One region of the Kocuria flava genome, then DNA from elsewhere that is predicted to be linked to it. Evidence: predicted binding sites of a transcription regulator. Region 1 holds the regulator's gene; the other holds the start of a gene.
The links. Region 1 encodes HspR, which represses chaperone genes until heat shock. Its sites were predicted from a motif close to AAGTTGAGTCNNNNNGACTCAACTT; they were not measured.

Region 1 (7,428 bases):
TCTCCTCCGGCTCGAGGTGCACCGCGTTCCCCTGGACGTTGGCGCCCTCGACGCACACGAAGCCGCTCCACCCGTCCGCACCGACGTCGGGCAGGCCGGCGGCCTTCTCGGCCCAGGGGTTCCACACGACCGTCGTCGCCGAGCCGCGCTTGCGGATGCGCAGCGCCCGCCCCAGCACCGGGTCCACGACCCTGACGTCGGCCGAGGACTCGTACACGCGGTCGGTCTCCGCCGCCGGCTCGAGCGGCCCCTCCTGCAGGCAGCCGTCCCGGTCCGTGACCTTGTCCCGGTAGCGCGCGCCGTCGAGGCCCTCGATCCGGATCCTCCGCACGTCGCCGACGACGAGGTACGCGTGCAGCGCCTCCTCGAAGTCGAACCCGTGCTCGTCGGTGTTGGTCACGCTCAGCTCCAGCTCCAGCTCCGGGCCGAAGCGCACCACGTACTCCGCCTCGAACCGGTGCGGGAAGAGCGCGCGCAGGGCGGGGTCGGGCACGTCCTCCTCCGTGAAGCGGTACACCGCCACGGCCTCGTGGTCTGAGGACTCGAAGCTCTGCATCTCCCACGGGAGCGTGCGCACGAAGCCGTGCTTGGGCTCGAGGTCGCCGGAGGGGCCCTCGGCGAACCACGGGAAGCAGATCGGCACGCCCCCGCGCACCGCCCGCCCGCGCTCGAGCGCCGTGCTGGGCGAGAGCCACAGCACCGGCGCGTGCCCCGTGGGGATCCAGTCGACGACCTGCGCCCCCTGGTCGTGGACCAGGCCGGTCGCGTGCCTGCAGGAGAAGCGGCGGGGTGCGGGAAGTTCGCTCATGGCCCCAGGCTAGACCGAGGGCCCGGTCCCCGCGGGGAACCGGGCCCTCGCTCCGGCACGGGGCCGGAGGGCAGCGGGGTCAGCGGCCGGTGCGCTCGTAGGAGTCGATCGCCCCGGGGTGGCCCTCCATGAACGCCTCGACCTGCTTGCGGTCGGCGTGCAGCTTCGGGTCGTTGTCGAGGTAGTGCTTGGTCTCGCGGGCGATCAGCCCCGACAGGAGGAGCAGGCCGATGAGGTTCGGGATCGCCATGAGACCGTTCATCACGTCGGCGAAGTTCCACACCACGGCCAGCGGGACGGTGCAGCCCACGAACACCACGAGGGAGAACACGACCCGGTAGGGCATCACGGCCGGGCGCCCGAACAGGCGCTCCATGCAGCGCTCGCCGTAGTAGGCCCACCCGAGGATGGTCGAGTAGGCGAACATCACGAGGCCGACGGTCACGATGTAGTGCCCCCACTGCCCGGGCAGCCCGGAGCTGAAGGCGTCGCCGGTCATCGTGGCGGCGAAGTCGGCGCCCCTCTCCCAGACGCCGGTGGTGATGAGCACCAGTCCCGTGAAGCTCACCACGACGAGGGTGTCGATGAACGTCTGCGTCATGGAGACCAGGCCCTGGCGGACGGGGTGGGTGGTCTGGGCGGCGGCGGCCGCGATGGCCGCCGAGCCCATGCCCGACTCGTTGGAGAACAGGCCGCGGGCCACGCCCATCTGCACGGCCATCATGATCGCCGAACCGGCGAAGCCGCCGACGGCCGACGTGCCGGTGAAAGCGTCGGTGAAGATGAGGGCGATCGCGGCCGGCAGCTCCGCCACGTTGACGACGAGGATGAACAGCGCACCGAGCACGTAGAAGATGATCATGATCGGCACGAAGGCCGCCGTCACCCGGCCGATGGACTTGATGCCGCCCACGAGCACGGCGAAGGTGAACGCCGTCAGGACGATGCCGGTGAGCCAGGTGGGCAGGCCGAAGGAGCTCTCCACGTTGGAGGCGATGGAGTTGCCCTGGGTCATGTTGCCGATCCCGAAGGCGGCCAGGGCCGCCGCGACGGCGAAGAAGAGCGCCAGGAACTTCCCGAAGCCGCTGCGGATGCCGCGCTCGAGGTAGTACTGCGGGCCGCCCGAGATCTCGCCCTTGGCGTCGGTGGTGCGGTAGCGCACGGCCAGGAACGCCTCGGAGTACTTGGAGGCCATCCCGAGCAGGCCGGTCACCCACATCCAGAACAGCGCGCCGGGGCCGCCGATCGAGATGGCGGTGGCCACGCCCACGATGTTGCCGGTGCCCACGGTGGCCGCGAGCGCCGTCGTGAGGGCCTGGAACTGCGAGACGTCACCGCCGGAGGCCTCGGCGTCCTTGCGCTCGAACAGGGCCAGGCGCAGGGCGGAGCCGAGCTTGCGGAACTGCAGCCCGCCGAGCCGGACGGTCAGGTACAGGCCGGTCAGCAGCAGCAGGGGGATGAGGACGTAGGGCCCCCAGATGATGCCGCCCAGCGTGCCGAGGGCGGATTCGATGGACTGGAGCATGTGGTCTCCCGGGGATGTCGGGCCGATGAGGAAGCGGACACGGGCCGGCGGGTGTGACCGCCGTCTCGGCCGGAGGCATTGAATCACAGGTTGCCGTCCCGGGCGTGCATCCGCACGTCCCCGGGCGCCCCCGGGGACGTGCGGGACGGGCACGCCGTCGCCGGTGGCGCACAATGACGGCATGAGACTTGCCGTGTACACCGGGGCCTCCCTCGGCACCGATCCCCGCTTCGCCCGGGCCGCCCACGACTTCGCCGGCGAACTGGCCCGGCGCGGGGTCGGGATCGTCTACGGCGGCGGGCACGTGGGCCTGATGGGCGTCGTCGCCGACGCCGCGCTCGCGGCCGGCGGGGAGGTGATCGGGGTGATGCCCCGCTCCCTGGTCGACGACGAGACCGCCCACACCGGCCTGACCGAGCTGCGGGTGGTGAGCGGCATGCACGAGCGCAAGGCGCAGATGGCCGAGCTCGCCGACGGGTTCGTCGCACTGCCGGGCGGGCTGGGCACGCTCGAGGAGATCTTCGAGGCGTGGACCTGGATCCAGGTGGGCGTGCACGCGAAACCGGTCGGCTTCCTCGACGTCGCCGGCTACTGGCGGCCGCTGCTGGACGCCGTCGCCTCGATGTCGGAGGCCGGCCTGGTGCGCCCGCAGTACCGCGACGCCGCCGTCGTCGCCGAGGACGCCGGGGAGCTGCTCGCCCGCTTCGCCGCGTGGCAGCCGCCGCGGCGCCGCTGGGACCCCGCCGGGCAGCGGGCCTGAGCACCCGCGGGCGCGGCTGAGGGGCCCCCGCGCCCCGGGCCGGACCGGCCGCACCGGGCACGACGGCGGGCCCGCCGACGGCACCGCTGGCGGCGGGGCCGGGCGGACCGGCGCGAGCGGTGCCGGCGGCGGGCCCGCACCGGGAGCGGCAGCGCCACCAGTGCCGTGTTCGAGGTCGTGGCGGCGGGGCCCGCGCGGGCCCCGCCGCCACGACCTCGAACACGGCACTGGTGGCGCTGCCGCTCCCGGTGCGGGCCCGCCGCCGGCACCGCTCGCGCCGGTCCGCCCGCACAGGCCCCGCCGCCACCGCCCGCTCCTCGGTCCCGCGGGCGCCGCCGCTCCCGGTCCGGTCGGGGAGCCGGCGGCGCGCCGCCTAGGATGGTGGCGATGAGCGAGCAGACCTCCCCCGCAGAGCCCCCGCAGGACCCCGGCGCGCCCGAGGCGTTCCACCGGCGCCCGTACTCGTTCGTGCGGCGCGGCGACCGCCTGACGGCCCGCCGGCAGAAGGCGTGGGACGAGTGGGCGCCGACCCGCGTCCTCGAGGTCCCGCGCACCCACGCCGACACCTCCGTGCACCCCGACCACGACTTCGACGCCGTGGCCGCCTTCGGCCGCGAGGCCCCGCTGGTCGTGGAGGTCGGCTCCGGGCTCGGGGAGGCCGTCGTCGCGGCGGCCGCCGCGCACCCGGAGCAGGACTACCTGGCGGTCGAGGTGTACAAGCCCGGCATCGCCGACCTGCTGCTGAAGGCGGGGCAGGCCGGCGTCGACAACGTCCGCGTGGTCCAGGCCAACGCCCCCGAGGTGCTCGAGCACATGCTCGCCCCCGCCTCGGTGGACGAGCTGTGGGTGTTCTTCCCGGACCCCTGGCACAAGAAGCGCCACCACAAGCGCCGGCTGGTCTCCCCCGGGTTCGCCGAGCTCGCCGCCCGCGTCCTGCGCCCGGGCGGGCTGTGGCGGCTGGCCACCGACTGGCAGGAGTACGCCCTCGCGATGCGCGAGGTGCTGGACGCCGCCCCCGGGTTCGAGAACGTCCACCCCGGCCCCCTCGCCGACGACGAGCACCCCGGCACGGGCTGGGCCCCGCGCTGGGAGGGGCGCGTCCTGACGAGCTTCGAGCGCAAGGCGCAGGAGGCCGGCCGCACCCCGCGCGACCTCACCTACCGCCGGCTGCCGTGAGCGCGACCCCGGGCACGCCCGGTGCGGGCGACCGCGACCGGGACGACCGCGCCGGCCGGTACGGCGTCGTCGCGGTGGTCCCCGGGGACCCGCTGCTCGCACCGCTGCTGCAGGGCCTGCACCGGGAGTACGCCGAGCGCTACGGCCCCGCGATCGGCGCGGACGAGATGGCGGAGCACCCGGTCGCGGACTTCACCGCGCCCTCCGGCGGGATCGTGCTGCTCGTGGCGGACGGGTGCACGGTGGCGGGCGGCGCGTTCCGGCGCCACGACGACGCCACCGCCGAGCTCAAGCGCGTGTGGACGGCCCCCTCGCACCGCCGCCGGGGCCTGTCCCGGCGGGTGCTCGCCGAGCTGGAGCAGCGCGCCGCCGCCGCAGGGTACCGGCGGATCCGCCTGACCACCGGCAACCGCCAGCCGGAGGCCGAGGCCCTGTACCTCGCCGCCGGCTACGAGCGCCTGCCCGGCGTGGCGAGGGTCTACCCCGGCGGCGTCCACGACGTGGCCTTCGAGAAGCGCCTGGGCTGAGCCCCGGCGGGGCCGGGCCCGCCGCCGGCACCCCCGTTCAGCCCTCCTAGCGGAACGGGGGCCGGTAGAGCACCACGGCCTGGGAGACCTGCCGCCGCCGGGGCCGGGAGCCGCGGGCCATCCGCACGACGTCGCCGCCGGCGCCCGCGGCGAAGATGCGGGTGGACTCCTCGGCGCGCTCGCGGGCCTCCTCGAGCTCGCCGCTGAGCTCCGCGATCCGCGCCTGCAGCGCCGCGACCTGGTTCTCGAGCTGGAGGATCCGGCGGATGCCCTCGAGGGAGACGCCCTGCTGGGAGAGCACCTGGATCTGCTGGAGCTTCTCGATGTCCCGCTGCGAGTAGCGCCGGGCCCGGCCCGGGGCCCGCGAGGGCTTGACCAGGCCGAGCCGGTCGTACTGGCGCAGCGTCTGCGGGTGCATCTCGGCGATCTCCGCCGCCACGGAGATCACGAACAGGGGCTGGTCGGCGTCGAGGGCCATCGTCAGAGCCTCGCCTTCTCCCTCAGGGAGGCGCGCGGGTCCTGGCCGGCGGTGGCCTCGGCGTAGGCGCGCACGGCCGCCTGCGCCGACTCGTCCAGGTCGGCCGGGACGTGCACCTCCACGGTCACGATGAGGTTGCCGGTCCCGCGGGAGGTCTCGATGCCGCGGCCCTTCACGCGGAAGCGCCGCCCCGAGGACGTGCCCGCCGGGACCTTCAGCCGCACGGTGGCCCCGTCGAGGGTCGGCACCTCGACCGTGGCGCCCAGGGCGGCCTCGGGGAACGTGATCGGCACCGTGACCTCGACGTCGTCCGTGCCCTCCACCCGGGTGAAGAACGGGTGCGGGCGCACGTGGACGGTCACGTACAGGTCCCCCGCCCCGCCGGGGCCCGAGTGGCCCTTGCCGGCGAGCTTGAGCTTCTGCCCGTCGCGCACCCCCTTGGGCACGCGCACCGTGGTCTCCTGGCCGTTGCCGCGGCGCAGACGCACGGTCGTGCCCTGCACGGCCGAGCGGAACGGGATGGTGGTCTCCGTGCGGATGTCCTCGCCGCGCGCCGGCGGGGCCTGGTAGCCGCCGTAGCCGCCGCCCGCGCCGCCGAACTGCGTGAACAGGTCCTCGAACCCGCCCCCGCCGCCGAAACCGCCGCCGGGCCCGCCGGTGGTGAACGTCGTGCGCCGGCGACCGCCGCCACCGCCGAAGATGTCGCCGAAGATGTCCTCGAAGTTCGCCGATCCGCCCGCGCCGCCGGGCCCGCCCGCCGTGAAGCGGGCGCCGGAGCCCATCGCGCGGATGGCGTCGTACTGCTTGCGCTCCTCCGGGTCCGAGAGCACGGAGTGGGCCTCGGTGATGTCCTTGAACCGCTGCTCGGCGGCCGCGTCCCCCGGGTTCTGGTCCGGGTGGTACTGGCGGGCGAGCTTGCGGTAGGCCTTCTTGACGTCGGCCTCGGACGCGTCCTTGGAGACGCCGAGAATGCTGTAGAAGTCCTTGTCGATCCAGTCCTGGCTGGCCATGACGCCTCCTCTCTGCGGGGCCGGTCGGGGTCCGGGGCGGCCCGTGCGGGCAAACGGGGTGTGCCCCGGGGACGGGGTGCGCGGGGACGGCGAGGGGAGGCCCGTCGGACGGACCTCCCCTCGCCGTCCCCCGTGTCAGGCCGCGGGCGGCCTCACTCGGCGACCGCGACGGCGACCTGGGCGGGCCGCACGACGCGCTCACCGATGCGGAAGCCGGAGCGCAGCACCATCGCGATCTGGTCGGGCTCGACCTCGCTCGTGGGCTGCTGCAGCACGGCCTCGTGGACGGCGGGGTCGAACGTCTCCCCGACCGCGCCGATGCGGGACAGGCCCTGGCGCACCAGGATCTCCTCGAGCTTGTTCGCGATGGACGCGAACGGGCCCTCGGTGAGGTCCCCGGCCCCGCGGGCCGCGTCGATGTCGTCGAACACCGGCAGCAGCGCCTGGAGCAGGTCGCCGGTCACGTAGGTGCGCAGCTGCTCCTTCTCCCGCGCCGTGCGGTGCTTGAAGTTCACGAACTCGGCCTGCAGCCGGCGCAGCTCCTCGAGCCGCTCCGCGGCCAGCGCCTCCGCCTCGGACGGGGCCTGCCCGGCCCCGGGCTCCCCGGTGTCCGCCGAGCCTGCGTCGGTGGACTGGGGGGTGCCCAGGATGTCGTCGACGGTCAGGCCCTCCGGGCCGGCACCGTCCTGCGGGTCGGTGCCGGCGCCGGGCTCCTGCGCCGTGCCGGGCTCGGTCCCGCCGGCGGCCCCGTCGGCGGCCGGGCGGGCCGCCTCCTGCTCGGGGCCGCCCGCGTCGCCGGGCTGCTCCGCCGGGTTCCGGTCGGGATCAGGGGTGGGGTCGGCCATGCTCACTTCTTCTCGTTCTCGTCGTCGACGACCTCGGCGTCGACGATGTCCTCGTCACCGGTCGCCGCGCCGGACTCCCCGGCGGCGCCCGGGGCGCCCTCCGCGCCCTCGGCACCCGCCTGGGCGTAGAGCGCCTCGCCCAGCTTCGTCTGGGACTGCTGGAGCTTCTCGTAGGCGCTCTTGACGGCGTCGTCGTCCTGGCCCTCGAGCGCCTGCTTCAGGGCGTCGACGTCGCCCTGCACCTCGGACCTGACGTCCTCGGGCAGCTTGTCGTCGTTGTCCTTGAGCAGCTTCTCGAT
Region 2 (7,428 bases), 1.6 Mb from region 1:
GCGGGCAGCGGATCCGCGTCGCCATCCAGCAGCGCCACCCCCGGCGGGGCGCCCACTAGGCTGGGCCCATGGACGCACAGGCCACCACCGCACGGGTGCTGCCCCACGGCGGGCACACGCCCCGGATCGACCCCACCGCCTTCGTCGCCCCGGGGGCGACCGTGGTCGGGGACGTCGAGCTCGGCCCGGACTCCGGGGTCTTCTACGGCGCCGTCGTGCGCGGGGACCGCTCCCCCGTGCGCCTGGGCGCGGGCTCGAACCTGCAGGACAACGTCGTGGTCCACTCGGACCCCGGCCACCCCTGCACGATCGGGGCCGGCGTCAGCGTCGGCCACGGGGCCGTGGTCCACGGGTGCACCGTGGCCGACGGCGTGCTCGTGGGGATGAACGCGACCGTCCTCAACGGCGCGGTGGTCGGCGAGGGCTCCCTCGTGGCCGCCGGCGCGGTGGTGCTGGAGGGCACCGTGGTCCCGCCCCGCTCCCTGGTCGCCGGCGTCCCCGCGAAGGTGCGCCGGGAACTGACCGCGGAGGAGCAGGAGCGCGTGCGCACCAACGCGCGCACCTACGTGCGGCTCTCCGCCGAGCACCGCCCGGCCTGAGGAGCGCACCCGGCGCGGCCGGGATCAGGGGGCCGCGAGCGTGCGGGCGTAGTCGCGGTAGGCCTCGGGGTCGAAGCCGGGCAGCAGGCACGACTGGACCACCCAGCCCTGGAGCACCGACAGGATCGCCTGGGCGAACATCCCCGTCCACTCCTGCGCCGCGGCCTCGTCCAGGCCCAGCTCCTCGACGGCCCACCGCCCGTAGCGCCGGGCCACGAGCGCCCGCAGCCGCCCCAGGTGCTCCCCGGCGAGCGCGCCGAGGGCCGGGTCGGTCGCGGCCGCGCCCCAGGTGACCAGCAGCAGCCGGGTCGTGGCAGGATCCGCGGCCAGGCGCTCGAGCAGGGCCACGAGCCACTCCGCCGGCTCGAAGGCCGGGACCGCGCCGTCCCCGGCCGGGTCCGCGCCGTCCCCGGCGAGCACGCGGTCCAGGGCCGCGCCCGCGGCGGCGAGCACGAGCTCCTGCTTGGACGGGAAGTGGTTGTACAGGGCCCCGGCGGACAGCCCCGTCGCGGCGATGATCCGGTGCATCGAGGCGCCCTCGTAGCCGTGCTCGAGGAAGCACCCGCTCGCGGCCTCGACGATCTGCGCGCGCCGCCGCTGCCGGTACTGCTCGCTCACCCTCGCCACGCCCGCCAGTCTAGGCGAGGCCCGCCGGGGCGGCAGAACGGTCGTCCGCTCGGCCCGCCTCCTGCCCCGGGCGGGGACGGGCAGCGGTGCGGGGACGGCGCCGGGTGGCAGAATGCGACGATGCCGCACTCCCCCGCCCCGCACACCCCAGCGACCCCCGCCCCCGGGAGCAGTGACCCCGGCAGGCACGCCCCCGACCCCTCGGCCACGGACCCCTCGGCCGCCGCCCCTGCCTGCGCCGCCGCCCCGGCCCTCGCCCCGTTCGCCGCCGCGGCCCTGGAGGCCGCGCACCTGGACGAGCCGCTGGTCCCCACGGGCCGCTCCCTCCGGTGGGGCGTGGTGAGCACCGCGTCGATCGCCGAGAAGGTCGTCCCGGACATCGCGGCCCTGCCCGACGCCCGGGTCGTGGCCGTGAGCTCGCGGGTGCAGGCCCGGGCCGAGGACTTCGCCCGCCGGCACGGGATCGAGCGCGCCTACGGGGACACCGCCGCGGCCACGGGACTGGAGCGGCTGGCGGGCGACCCCGACGTCGAGGTCGTCTACGTGGCCACCCCGCACGGCCACCACCACCGCGACGTCTCGGTCCTGCTGCGCGCCGGCAAGCACGTCGTGTGCGAGAAGGCCCTGGCGATCACCGCCGCGGAGGTCCGCGACCTGATCCGCCTCGCGCGCGCCCACGGGGTGCTGCTCATGGAGGCGGTCTGGACGCGGACGACCCCGGGCTTCCGGGCCGCGCTGCGCCGGGTGCGCGACGGGGACCTGGGCCGGGTGCGGGCCGTGGACGGCACGATCGGCATGTCCCGCCCGGTCGACCCGGACCACCGGCTGTTCTGCCGGGCCGACGGGGGCGGCGTGCTGCTGGACATGCTCGTCTACCCGCTGACCTGGACCGCCGCCCTGCTGGGCGCACCGCGCTCGTGGACCGCCCGGGCCGAGCTCGGCCCGACCGCCGTGGACGTGGACACCGCCCTGGCCCTCGAGTTCGGCGGCGCCCGCGGGCACGTCAGCGGCACGCTCTCGGCGGCGGTCCCCCACCAGGTGGTGGTCTCGGGCACCGAGGGGTGGCTGCGCGTGGACGGGCGGATCAACTGCCCCACGGCCCTCGTGGTGCAGCCGGCGGAGGGGCTGCGCCGGGGCGCGCCCCCCGTCGTCGAGCGCGTGGCCGTCGCCGGCGCCGGCTACGTCTACGAGATGCGCGAGGCGACCCGCTGCGTGCAGGCCGGACTGACCGAGTCCCCGGTGCTGCCGTGGGTCGACTCCCTGGCGACCGCGGAGTTCTTCGACCGCGTGCGGGAGCGGATCGGGCTCGTCTACCCGCACGACGACGCCCTGCCCGCCGGCCGCTGAGGGGCCCGCAGCGGCACGGGGGCGCTCCCGGGCGGTGGACGGTTCGCCGTGGGCGATCCGGCCCGGGACCCGTTGCCCGCCCGGCCGGCGAGGGCTATCCTGATCACAGTTGAGTTGATCGGACTCAACTAAGTGTCTGGACCATTGCTCATTTGGTTGAGGAGATGATTGACATGGCCACCATGTTCTCCCCGTTCAACGACTTCGACCGTCTGGCGAACTCCTTCTTCGCCCGCCCGGGCCTGCGGGAGATGCCGATGGACCTGTACCGGGACGGCGACGAGTACATCCTGCGGGCGGACCTGCCGGGCATCGACCCGGAGAGCGTCGACGTGGACGTCGACGGCCAGCTGCTCACGATCCGGGCCGAGCGCAAGCTGCCCGAGGTCAAGGACGTGCAGTGGATCACCCGCGAGCGGCAGAGCTCCTCGTTCGTGCGCCAGCTCAACCTGGGCCAGGGCATCGACATCGACGGCATCGCCGCGAGCTACGACAACGGCGTGCTCACGGTGACCATCCCCGTCTCGGCCCAGGCCAAGCCGCGCAAGATCCAGGTCGTCTCCGGCGGCGACGACCGGCAGTCCCTGGGCGGCGGGACCGGCTCGGGCGGGGACCGCGTGATCGGCGAGGGCGAGCTCGTCAACGGCGAGACCTCGACCCAGTCCACCGAGGGCTGAGCACCGGCGACCGCACCCGCGCACGGCCGGTCCGGACCGGCCCTCTCCCCGTTCCCGTTCCGGGGGCCCGCGGCGCCTCGGGTAGATTGAGCCCAGGAACCACCGTCCCGATCCGACCACGTTCATGGGAGAGAAGCCCGCACATGGCAAAGATCATCTACACCCGCACCGACGAGGCGCCGCTGCTCGCCACCTACTCCTTCAAGCCGGTCGTCGAGGCCTTCGCCTCCACCGCCGGCGTCGAGGTGGAGACCCGCGACATCTCGCTGGCCGGCCGCATCGTCGCGGCCTTCTCCGACCGCCTGCCGGAGGACCAGCGGATGGCCGACGCCCTCGCCGAGCTGGGCGAGCTGGCCAAGACCCCCGAGGCCAACATCATCAAGCTGCCGAACATCTCGGCCTCCGTGCCGCAGCTCAAGGCCGCCGTCAAGGAGCTCCAGGGCCAGGGCTTCGACCTGCCGGACTACCCGGACGAGCCGGGGACCGACGAGGAGAAGGAGGTCCGGGCCCGGTACGACAAGATCAAGGGCTCGGCCGTCAACCCGGTGCTGCGCGAGGGCAACTCCGACCGCCGCGCCCCCGCCTCGGTGAAGAACTACGCCCGGAAGAACCCGCACCGCATGGGCGAGTGGTCCGCCGACTCGCGCACCAACGTCGCGACCATGGGCGCCGACGACTTCCGCGCCAACGAGCAGTCCGTCGTCGTCGCCGAGGACGGCGCCCTGAGCATCCGCCTGGTCGCCGAGGACGGCTCGACCACCGTCCTCAAGGAGTCCGTGCCGGTGCTCGCCGGCGAGGTCGTGGACTCCACCGTGATGCGCGCCGCCGCCCTGGACGCGTTCCTGGCCGAGCAGGTCGAGCGCGCCAAGCGCGAGGACGTGCTGTTCTCGGTGCACCTGAAGGCCACCATGATGAAGGTCTCCGACCCGATCATCTTCGGCCACGTGATCGAGGCGTTCTTCCCCGAGCTCTTCGCCGCGCACGGCGAGGCGCTGCGCGAGGCCGGGCTGAGCCCGGACAACGGCCTCGCCGCGATCCTCAACGGCCTCGACGACCTCCCCGCCGGCGTGCGGGACGAGGTGCGGGCCGCCGTCGACAAGGGGCTCGCCGAGGGCCCGAAGCTCGCGATGGTCAACTCGGACAAGGGCATCACGAACCTGCACGTGCCCTCCGACGTCATCGTCGACGCCTCGATGCCCGCGATGATCCGCACCTCCGGGCACATGTGGGGCCCGGACGGCGAGGAGGCCGACACCCTCGCGGTGCTCCCGGACAGCTCCTACGCCGGGGTCTACCAGGTCGTCATCGACGACTGCCGCAGGAACGGCGCCTTCGACCCGCGCACCATGGGCTCCGTGCCCAACGTCGGGCTCATGGCCATGAAGGCCGAGGAGTACGGCTCCCACGACAAGACCTTCGAGATCCCCGCCGCCGGCCGCGTGCAGGTCGTGGACGGCTCCGGGACCGTGCTCATGGAGCACGAGGTCGCCGCCGGCGACATCTGGCGGGCCTGCCAGACCAAGGACGTCGCCGTGCGCGACTGGGTCAAGCTGGCCGTCACCCGCGCCCGCGCCACCGGCTCCCCCGCGGTGTTCTGGCTGGACCGCGGCCGCGCCCACGACGCCAACCTGATCGCCAAGGTCGAGCAGTACCTGGGCGAGCACGACACCGAGGGCCTGCAGCTGGAGATCATGTCCCCCGAGGAGGCCACCGCCTTCTCGCTCGAGCGGATCCGCCGCGGCGAGGACACCATCTCCGTCACCGGCAACGTGCTGCGCGACTACCTCACCGACCTGTTCCCGATCCTCGAGCTGGGCACCTCCGCGAAGATGCTCTCCGTGGTGCCGCTGATCAACGGCGGCGGCCTGTTCGAGACGGGCGCCGGCGGGTCGGCCCCGAAGCACGTCCAGCAGCTGGTGGAGGAGAACCACCTGCGCTGGGACAGCCTCGGCGAGTTCCTCGCCCTGGCGGCGAGCTTCGACCACCTGGCCACCCGCTACGACAACGCCCGCGCCCAGGTCCTGGCCGACACCCTGGACCGCGCGACCGGGACCTTCCTCGAGGAGAACAAGTCCCCCAGCCGCAAGGCCGGGGAGATCGACAACCGGGGCAGCCACTTCTACCTGGCCCTGTACTGGGCCCAGGAGCTCGCCCGGCAGGACGCCGACGCCGAGCTGGCCCGGGCGTTCGCGGCCGTCGCGCAGGAGCTGGCCGAGAACGAGCAGGCGATTAACGAGGAGCTGCTCGCCGTGCAGGGCCGCCCGGCCGACATCGGCGGGTACTACCGTCCCGACGACGCGAAGACCACCGCGGTGATGCGCCCGTCGGAGACCTTCAACCGGGTGCTGGCCTCGCTCAGCGCCTGATCCCCGGACACGGGCCGAGGGCCCCTCCCGCCGTGTGCGGGAGGGGCCCTCGGCCGTCTCCGGGCGGGGCGCCGCCCGGGCCCGGTCAGTGGAAGAAGTGCCGGGCACCGGTGAAGTACATCGTCACCCCGGCGGCGCGGGCGGCCTCGACGACCTCCTCGTCGCGCACCGACCCGCCGGGCTGGACCACGGCGCGCACCCCGGCGTCGAGCAGCACCTGCAGGCCGTCGGCGAAGGGGAAGAACGCGTCCGAGGCGGCCACCGCGCCGCGGGCCCGCTCCGCGCCGTCCGCGCCGAGGGTGTTGGCGCGCTCGACGGACAGCCGGCAGGAGTCGACCCGGTTGACCTGGCCCATGCCGATGCCCACGGAGGCGCCGTCGTCGGCGAGCAGGATCGCGTTGGACTTCACGGCCCGCAGGGCCCGCCACGCGAAGGCGAGGTCGGCGAGGGTGCGCTCGTCGGCGGCCTCGCCCGCGGCGAGGGTCCAGTGGGCGGGGTCGTCGCCCTCGGCGTCGAGCCGGTCCGGCAGCTGCAGCAGGGCCCCGCCGGAGACCTGGCGGTACTCCAGCGCGTCGCGGCCGAAGTCCTCCGGCAGCTGCAGCAGGCGGATGTTCTTCTTCTCCTGCAGCAGCTCGAGGGCCTCGGGCTCGAAGCCGGGGGCCACGACGACCTCGGTGAAGATGTCCTTGACGGTCTCGGCCATGGCCCGGGTCACGGGCCGGTTGGCCGCGATCACCCCGCCGTAGGCCGAGAGCGGGTCGCAGGCGTGGGCCTTGCGGTGGGCCTCGGCGACCGGGTCCGCAGCCCCCGGCCCGGCGACCGCGACGCCGCAGGGGTTGTTGTGCTTGACGACCGCCACGGCGGGCTCGTCGAAGTCGTAGGCGGCGCGCAGCGCGGCGTCGGCGTCCACGTAGTTGTTGTAGGACATCTCCTTGCCGTGCAGCTGGTCGGCCTGGGCGATGCCCGGGGCGGCGGCCTCGTCGACGTACAGGGCCGCCCGCTGGTGGGGGTTCTCGCCGTAGCGCAGGGTCGCCGCGCGCTGGAGGGCGAGCCCGGCGTAGGGCGGGAAGGCGTTCGCCTCCTCGTCGCCGGCGAACTGCTGCATGGTCCAGGTGGCCACGGCGGTGTCGTAGGCGGCGGTGTGGGCGAAGGCGGCGGCGGCCAGCCGGCGGCGGGCGGCGAGGTCGAACCCGCCGGCGCGGGCGGCCTCGACGACCCGGTCGTAGCCGGCCGGGTCGACGACCACGGAGACGGCCGCGTGGTTCTTGGCCGCGGCGCGGACCATGGAGGGCCCGCCGATGTCGATCTGCTCCACCACGTCGTCCTGACCGGCCCCGGAGCGCACGGTCCGCGTGAACGGGTAGAGGTTGACGACGACGAGGTCGAAGGGCTCGATCTCCAGCTGCGCGAGCTGCTCCATGTGCTCGGGCTTGCGCCGGTCGGCCAGGATGCCGGCGTGCACGCGCGGGTGCAGGGTCTTCACCCGGCCCTCGAGGCACTCCTGGAACCCGGTCACCTCGGCGACCTGGGTGACGGGAATTCCCGCGGCGGCGATCCGCTCGGCCGTGGAGCCGGTGGAGACGAGAGCCACGCCGGCCTCGTGCAGCCCGCGGGCGAGGTCCTCCAGGCCCGTCTTGTCGTAGACGGACACCAGGGCTCGTCGGATGGGCACGCGGTCGGGCTGGGGAAGGCTCACGGGAACTCCAAGCGTCGGGGTCGGCGGGTGTCGGCGCGGCGCGCCGCCCACCAGTCTACGGACCCCGCAGGACCCGCCGCCGGGCCGGCCCGGTCAGCGGGCGGGGTGCGGGGCGC

Region 2: the regulator HspR is predicted to act here: its motif matches at 2,680-2,704, upstream of AS188_RS06875 (Hsp20/alpha crystallin family protein).

Annotation. Positions count from the first base shown of each region.
Region 1 is NZ_CP013254.1:3,448,334-3,455,761, forward strand. Features, by position in the region: gene AS188_RS15400 (D-hexose-6-phosphate mutarotase) at 1-808, opposite strand, end outside; gene AS188_RS15405 (alanine/glycine:cation symporter family protein) at 888-2,333, opposite strand; gene AS188_RS15410 (LOG family protein) at 2,515-3,093, shown strand; gene trmB (tRNA (guanosine(46)-N7)-methyltransferase TrmB) at 3,481-4,269, shown strand; gene AS188_RS15420 (GNAT family N-acetyltransferase) at 4,266-4,796, shown strand; gene AS188_RS15425 (heat shock protein transcriptional repressor HspR) at 4,843-5,274, opposite strand; gene AS188_RS15430 (DnaJ C-terminal domain-containing protein) at 5,277-6,284, opposite strand; gene AS188_RS15435 (nucleotide exchange factor GrpE) at 6,437-7,129, opposite strand; gene dnaK (molecular chaperone DnaK) at 7,132-7,428, opposite strand, start outside.
Region 2 is NZ_CP013254.1:1,524,300-1,531,727, reverse strand. Features, by position in the region: gene AS188_RS06895 (beta-phosphoglucomutase family hydrolase) at 1-59, shown strand, start outside; gene AS188_RS06890 (gamma carbonic anhydrase family protein) at 69-599, shown strand; gene AS188_RS06885 (TetR/AcrR family transcriptional regulator) at 624-1,226, opposite strand; gene AS188_RS06880 (Gfo/Idh/MocA family protein) at 1,347-2,573, shown strand; gene AS188_RS06875 (Hsp20/alpha crystallin family protein) at 2,747-3,250, shown strand; gene AS188_RS06870 (NADP-dependent isocitrate dehydrogenase) at 3,394-5,616, shown strand; gene purH (bifunctional phosphoribosylaminoimidazolecarboxamide formyltransferase/IMP cyclohydrolase) at 5,702-7,312, opposite strand; gene purN (phosphoribosylglycinamide formyltransferase) at 7,406-7,428, opposite strand, start outside.